One region of the Cupriavidus sp. 96C5-1 genome, then DNA from elsewhere that is predicted to be linked to it. Evidence: predicted binding sites of a transcription regulator. Region 1 holds the regulator's gene; the other holds the start of a gene.

Region 1 (3,905 bases):
TTTGCGCCTCGACCGTCTCGCCCGCGTACTGCAGGATGCAGTTGACGACGGGGACCCCGGCCGGGGTGTAACGCAAGGCATCGCGTTCCGCGAGCGTTGCGCAGAGCCTTAACTGGTTCAACGCACTCTCCCGCACCGATGCCCGCACTTGCCGCCGCGGCGATCAATGCCCACGGCAACCACAACAGTCCGCACTTAGGCGGCCTGGACTTCGCTGGTCTGTTGCGCGGCCTTGCGGGCTTCTTCGCGCTGCACTTCCTTCATCATCGGGGACGGTGCGGTTTCGGCCTTCTTGGTCTGAACGATGAGGTGGCGCAGCACCGCGTCGTTGAACTTGAACGCGTGTTCGAGTTCAGCCAGGGTTTCCTTGCCGCATTCGATGTTCAGGCAAACGTAGTGAGCCTTGGCCAGCTTCTGGATCATGTAGGCCATCTGACGGCGACCCCAGTCTTCCACGCGGTGGATCTGGCCGCTCTGGGACGTGACCAGCGTCTTGTAACGCTCGATCATGGCCGGAACTTGTTCGCTCTGGTCCGGATGGACGATAAATACGATTTCGTAATGACGCATTGACGCTCCTTTTGGATAAGCCGCCCGGGCGCCAAGTCCGGTGCAGCAAGGTTGGATAGCCTTAAAGTATAGCGTGCTTTTGACGAAGCTGGCAAGCGGCCCTAATTCCCGGCGAATACCGCCTGCAGCGCGGCCGGATCCCTTGCCAGCGCCGGTGTTGCGGCCAGCGCCAGCATCAGGAGCACACGGGCCTTGTAGGGATTGAGATCCCCCGCGGATACGAAGATGCCCGATGATGGGCGAGGAAGAGCAGGAATCGCCACGTGCCCCGCCCCGGTCCGCGAACTACGCACCACGGCCACCCCTGCCGCAGCCGCGTCGGCAAGCGCTTCAGTCAGCGACTGATGGATCGACCCGTTGCCGGCGGCCGCCACCACCAAGCCTGACACGCCAGCCCGCGCCAGAGCATCCACCACCACCCGTCCGGGCTCGGCGTAGCTGGTGACGATTTCAACCTGAGGCCACACAGACGGCAGCGGCAGCGCCTGGGCCGGCAATCCTTGCGGGATCCGTGCAAACCGCACCAGGTCATCCTGCACATACCCGACCGGCCCCGCCAGCGGCGACGCAAAGGCATTCACCGCTGCCGTATGCCCCTTCACTGCGTCGCGTCCGGCATGGATCTCCTGGTTGATCACCAGCAACACCCCCTTGCCCGCCGCATCCGCATGACCGGCCACCCGTACCGCATCCAGCAGGTTCAGGGGGCCATCGGCCGACAATGAAGTCGAGGGCCGCATGGCGGCTGTCAGCACCACGGGGACCGTACCCACGCACGCCAGGTGCAGCAGCATCGCGGTCTCCTCCAGCGTGTCGGTGCCATGCGTAATCACAATACCGGCCACATCGGGCTGCACGGACCAGAACGCAACGCGCTCGACCAGCCTGGACCACAGCGCGAACGACATATCCTTGCTATCAATCTGCGCCACCTGCTCGGCCTCGATCCGGGCCACGGCGGCCAACGCCGGCACGGCATCGAGCAACGCCGTAACCGGCACAGTGGCAGCCTGGTACTTCGCACTGCTGGCGGGATTCGACGAAGAACCGGCAATGGTACCGCCGGTAGCGAGCACGACGACGCGAGGCAGAAGAGACATGGATGGAAAGGCTCAAGAGCCTGAAGCGTTGATGGAGGGCGGCAAAAGCGACTTCGGATGTCGCGGATTGTAACTCCCCGCCATCCACGCACGCCGGCCACGACCCACAGGCCGCACGCCTGTCGATGAGCGAACTCCCAAAATTCCCCTTGCACTTCACTCGATACTGTATAAAATCACAGCATACTGTTTAAACATACAGTGCTTTCAATCATCGGCGACCATGGCGACCCTGACACCGCGACAGCAGCAGATTTTCGACCTGATTCGCAGCACCCTGCAGCACACCGGCTTTCCCCCCACACGCGCTGAAATCGCCGCCAAGTTCGGCTTTTCCTCGCCGAATGCTGCCGAGGAGCATTTGCGGGCCCTGGCCCGCAAAGGGGTGATCGAACTGACCCCCGGCGCCTCGCGCGGCATCCGGCTCAAGGTTTCGCGCAGCGACTCCGAAGCATCCGACCAGTTTTCACTGCCATTGGCCGGCGTCATGCAGCTGACTCTGCCTCTGGTCGGGCGAGTCGCGGCAGGCAGCCCGATCCTCGCTGCCGAGCACATCGACCGCCAATATCAGGTCGACGCCTCGGTGTTCGAAGTGCAACCCGACTACCTGCTCCGGGTACGGGGCCTCAGCATGCGCGACGCCGGCATCCTGGATGGCGACCTGCTGGCGGTCAAGCGGGCCAGCGAAGCCGCGAACGGCAAGATCGTCGTAGCGCGGCTGGGTGACGATGTCACCGTCAAGCGCCTGAACCGGCGCGGCGACTCGATCGAGCTGATTGCCGAGAATCCGGACTTCCCGAGCATCATCGTGCAACCGGGCCGCGAAGAGTTTTCCCTGGAAGGCATCGCCGTCGGCCTGATCCGCCCCAGCGCCTTCTAACCCGTGCGGCTGAGGCGGGCTAGCCCGTGTCACGCCGACACCCGATTGTGCCAACGCCGCCCGCTCCGCGGGCACCGCTAATTGTTGTTGCAAGCCACCAGGTGTAGCCATGCTGCCAGCCAACCGCCTCTCCGCCCGCCGCCCCGTCAAGCCCGTGCCGTTCCGCCAGTCCAAAGGCGTACGCATCTACCAGGGCGCGCAGCGGCGCACCATGGTCGGCAGCATGGCCGCCATCTGCCGCATGCTCGAACTGGAGGAATCGACGAAGCTCTCCATATAGGGACTCGCCGTGAAGTGTTTGCATCTGATCTGGGTAGCGTCTTGATTGATCTAGAGCCCTTTGGACTCGAGCAGGACCGCTCAAGGAAATTTTTTGTGCAGAGTACTAGCCATCTGCCATTTGGTATTGTATGATCTTGTTCTTCGCTGTTCAGCACTCAGTTGAACAGCCAGTACGGTGGCTGTAGCTCAGTTGGTAGAGTCCAGGATTGTGATTCCTGTCGTCGTGGGTTCGAGTCCCATCAGCCACCCCAAGAATTTGCTTTACGAAACAGCGCCTTAGCAAAGGCGCTGTTTTTGTTTGTGGCCCACAAAGTGGCGTCATGTTCCCACGGCGGGAATACTCGTCGTCGTCCCCCATCTCCACCCACGCCCTCAATCCAACAGCAGCGGCAACCTCGCGCGTGTCGATTGCCGCTCAAATTGTTCGGAACACTGTATATCCATACAGTTAACTCAACTATCAACGTTCCGCTTAGGGCGAGCTCTATACTGGATATCCATACAGTATCCTGCGAAGAACCACCATGTTCACCTGCGATCCCGACACCGTCTTCCTGTACCGCCGCGCTGCCGACGCGGTCGCCGTGCCCTTCCCTTGCCAAAGGATCACCGTGGACGACCCGCTGCTGACGGTGGACACATGGAACCCCGAGGCAGAGGCAGCCGCGCAAGCCGCTGGCGCCATGCTGGTGCTGGCCGGCATCGATGCAGCGGCGATCATGGCGTTGCCCTGGCGGATCGATCGCCTTGAGCTCAATCACCGCGGCGCGTGGCTAAGCTTCTCGCTGGCTGACTCGATCCAGTTCTTGGGCCCGCGCTCCGTCCGCCTGCGCACCCGCGGTAAGCGCCGCTATGCCACTCGTCAGGAAGCGACATGCACGCGTGACCTCCCCGGCGAACAGCATCTGCCTCGCAGCGCAGTTCCTGCCTGGTGACACGGCCGAGCTAGGCGTGGACTGCGACAGCGTATGCCGACGCAGCGCAAACAGCGGCGCAGTCAGTGACTATTTTGGCCGCCGAAGAGATCGACGAGACCGAAGAGACAATGGTCAACCTCGGTTTGGATGCCGGCG
Region 2 (3,905 bases), on a different contig from region 1:
GCCGCGGCGACTGGTCCTGCGGCGATACCGCGGCCACCTGCAACTCCACGCCGGCGAGCGCCACGGCAGGCGTTGCGGCCGACATCACCGTCACCTTGCGGGTCTTGACCGCATCGGCGGAATGGGGTCCCAGGTTGCCCAGCAATCCCGCCTGCATCGACGCGAGCGCCGCCTCGCGCAGCGCCGCATCGTCGGCCGGCAAGGTCACCACGCCGACCGCGAACAGGGTCTCGTCGACCCGGGCCGCGTCCATCGTCATCGGCAGCCGGCGCCCGGCAATCGCCACCTCGCGCGCGGCGCCGGTCGGCTTGCCCGGATAGAGTGCAGCATAGGCGCCTTCATTGGACTGGATGGTGCGCCAGTCATAGCGCGGCGAACAGGCGGCCAGCGCCGCGACGGCGATGACGGTGGCAAGCGCGGACGCCGACAGGCGGGAGAACCAGGGGTGGGACATCACGGCAACGGATAGGGCAGGCGTGCGGCGGACCTAGCCTGGGATTGTGCGATCCCGCACCCAGGGCCCGCCGGCGCGGCGCCACGAATACGGACGGAAGCCGCTATTATCGGGGAACCCGCGTGCCAGCGCTCGTCCACTTCGCCATTCCATGCAATCCTCGTCGATTCCGCAATCATCGCGCCGCATCCGCGCCCGGCGCGCCCTGGCCTCGGCATACCTTGCCGGCGCGGCGGCGCTGGGTGCCGCCCTGGCCACGGCGAGCGCCAGCGCCATGGCCGCCGCCCCCCTGCCCGCGGTGACCGACCTTGCCGCGCAAGGCGCGGCGGCATCCAGCCGGGGCGAGCCGCTGGTGGTGCTGGTAACGCTGCCCGGCTGCGTGTACTGCGAAACCGTGCGGCGCAACTACCTGGGCCCGCAGGCCGCGGCCGGCGAGATCGTGGCGCGGGAGCTCGACATGACGGCGAACACGCCGTTGCGCAACGCAGACGGCAGCATGACCACGGCACGCGAATGGGCCCGCAGCCGCAATGTGGCGGCGGCGCCCACGGTACTTTTCCTCGACGCGCGCGGCCGCTCGCTGGCTACGCCGCTGCGCGGCATGCAGCCCGATTTCTACGGCGCCTACCTGGAACAGGCGCTCGACCAGGCCCGCGCGGCGCTGGCCGGCGCGCCGCGCTGAAGCGGCGGCAGCCCCGCCCGGCCGCCGCCGCAATGCTGCGGCTAATCGTCGCAGCGGAACGGCCCGCCCGAACGCCTTCGGCAGCGCTGCGGCAGCGGCAGTAGAATGGCAGTCTGTCTGACCTGTCGGCGAGCATCATGACGACCTCCGTTTCCCCCAAGCCCCCCACCGCCGCCGTCGCGGCAAGCCCGGCCCCACGCAAGCTCTGGCCTGTGTTCGCGGCCGTGCTGCTGGTTGCCGTGCTGGGCTGGTTCGGCTATCGCGCCATCGCGCCGGCCAATGCGGCGCCGCCCGCCACCTTCACGCTGCTGTCGGGCGAAAAGATCAGCACCGCCGATCTCAAGGGCAAGGTCTACCTGGTCAACTTCTGGGCCACCAGCTGCGTCACCTGCGTCAAGGAGATGCCGGAAATGGTCCGCACCTATGACAAGTTCAAGGGTAAGGGCCTGGAGTTCGTGGCGGTGGCAATGAGCTACGACCCGCCCATGTACGTGATGAACTATGCGCAGACGCGCCAGCTGCCGTTCAAGGTGGCGATGGATTCGGACGGTACCGCCGCCAAGGCATTCGGCGAAGTGCAGCTCACCCCCACCACCTTCGTGATCGACAAGGACGGGCACATCCTCAAGCGCTACGTTGGCGAACCCGAATGGGACGCGCTGCACAAGCTGCTCGATGGCGCACTCGCCAAGGCCGCCTGATACGCGCGGCCCCCACCTGCCCCGCCAGAAAGGTGCCTTCCATGGCACCTTTTTTGTTGCCATGACGATGCCGCGGCGGCCACGGCTTGCGCGCGCCGCCTGTATGGATATACAGTTACCGGCAGCTTTCTCCGCCCATGCCTGGCACTGCACCCGCGCAACCCGGCACCCCCAAAGGCCTTTGCCGTGTTACTCGATCCCGATCCCGCCGCCGCGCCTTGCGACGCACCCGCCATCAGGCGGCCCGATGCCGACGCCGTGAACGTCGCGGCGCAGGCGCCCGCCACGCCCGCCTACCTTGCCACGCTCAATCCGGAACAGCGCGCGGCCGTAACGCACGAGCCTGCGGCGCCGCTGCTGATCATTGCCGGTGCCGGCTCGGGCAAGACCAACACACTGGCGCACCGCGTCGCGCACCTGGTGCTGGGCGGCGCCGATCCGCGCCGCATCCTGCTGCTGACGTTCTCGCGCCGCGCGGCGTCGGAGATGGGGCGGCGGGTCGAACGCATCGTCGACCAGGCGCTCGGCATGCAGGCCTGCGGCGCGGGACGCGCGGCGCTGACCTGGTCGGGCACCTTCCACGCCATCGGCGCGCGCCTGTTGCGTGAATATGCGGAGACGCTCGGCCTGTCGCCCAGCTTCACCATCAGCGACCGCGGCGACGCCGCCGACCTGATGAATGTGGTGCGGCACGATCTCGGGCTGTCCGCGCAGGCCTCGCGGTTTCCGCGCAAGGAAACCTGCCTGTCGATCTATTCGCGCGTGGTCAACACGCAGGCCCCGCTCGAGGACGTGCTGAAGCAGTGGTTTCCGCGCTACGCCATGTGGACGGACGCGCTGCGCGGCCTGTTTGCCGGCTACGTGCAAGCCAAGCAAAAGCAGCAGGTGCTCGACTACGACGACCTGCTGCTCTACTGGGCCCAGGCGCTGGCCGAACCCGCGCTGGCGCAGGATATGGGCGCGCGTTTCGACCACGTGCTGGTGGACGAATACCAGGACACCAACGCGCTGCAGGCCGCCATCCTGCTCGCGCTCAAACCCGACGGGCGCGGCCTGACCGTGGTGGGCGACGATGCCCAGTCGATCTACGCCTTCCGCGGCGCCACGGTACGCAATATCCTCGATTTCCCCGCGCAGTTCGCGCCGCCGGCCGACATGGTCACGCTGTCGCAGAACTACCGCTCGACCCAGCCCATCCTGGCCGCCGCCAATGCGGTGATCGGCCTGGCGGCCGAGCGCTATACCAAGGACCTGTGGTCGGAGCGCGGCTCGGCCGAGAAACCGGACATCGTCGTGGTCAACGACGAAGCCGACCAGGCCCGCTATGTGGTCGAACAGATCCTGGCGCGGCGCGAAGCCGGGCTGGCGCTGCTGTCGCAGGCGGTGCTGTTCCGCGCCGCCGACCACAGCGCCCAGCTCGAGATCGAGCTGGTCCGGCGCAACATCCCCTTCGTCAAGTTCGGCGGCCTGAAATTCCTGGAATCCACCCACGTCAAGGATGTGCTGGCAGTGGTGCGCTGGCTGGAGAACCCGCGCGACCGCATGGCGGGCTTCCGCAGCCTGCAGCTATTGCCCGGCGTGGGGCCCAAGACCGCGGCACGCGTGCTCGATGCGGTCGAGATCGCCACCGAGCCGCTGTTCGCGCTGGAATCGTTCGAGGCGCCGCCCGCGGCGGCCGAAGCCTGGCCCGACCTGCTGGCGCTGGCGCGCAGCCTGATGGCGCCCGCCGCACCGTGGCCATCCGCCTTCGAGCAGGTGGTGGCGTGGTACCAGCCGCATCTGGAGCGGCTGCACGACGACGCCCCGGCCCGCGCGGCCGACCTGCAGCAGCTGGAACGCATCGCCGCCACCTACGCCTCGCGCGAACGCTTCCTGACCGAGCTCACGCTCGACCCGCCGGATGCCTCGAGCGACGAATCCGGCGTGCCGCTGCGCGACGAGGATTACCTGATCCTGTCCACCATCCACTCGGCCAAGGGCCAGGAGTGGAAGGCGGTCTACGTGCTCAACGCGGTCGACGGCTGCATGCCTTCGGACCTGGCCACCGGCACCACCGAGGAAATCGAGG

Evidence for each region. Region 1 encodes LexA, which represses DNA repair genes until DNA is damaged. Its sites were predicted from a motif close to ACTGTATNNNNATACAGT; they were not measured.
Region 2: the regulator LexA is predicted to act here: its motif matches at 1,936-1,953, upstream of AC3FOF_RS20670 (ATP-dependent helicase).

The regions. Positions count from the first base shown of each region.
Region 1 covers NZ_JBYOJU010000036.1:85,699-89,603, forward strand. Annotated here, with positions in the region: gene priB (primosomal replication protein N) at 1-121, opposite strand, end outside; gene rpsF (30S ribosomal protein S6) at 196-570, opposite strand; gene AC3FOF_RS31395 (asparaginase) at 672-1,670, opposite strand; gene lexA (transcriptional repressor LexA) at 1,894-2,550, shown strand; gene AC3FOF_RS31405 (hypothetical protein) at 2,660-2,830, shown strand; tRNA gene AC3FOF_RS31410 (tRNA-His) at 3,008-3,083, shown strand; gene AC3FOF_RS31415 (hypothetical protein) at 3,357-3,767, shown strand.
Region 2 covers NZ_JBYOJU010000019.1:34,335-38,239, reverse strand. Annotated here, with positions in the region: gene AC3FOF_RS20685 (hypothetical protein) at 1-454, opposite strand, end outside; gene AC3FOF_RS20680 (thioredoxin fold domain-containing protein) at 729-1,136, shown strand; gene AC3FOF_RS20675 (TlpA disulfide reductase family protein) at 1,274-1,837, shown strand; gene AC3FOF_RS20670 (ATP-dependent helicase) at 2,072-3,905, shown strand, end outside.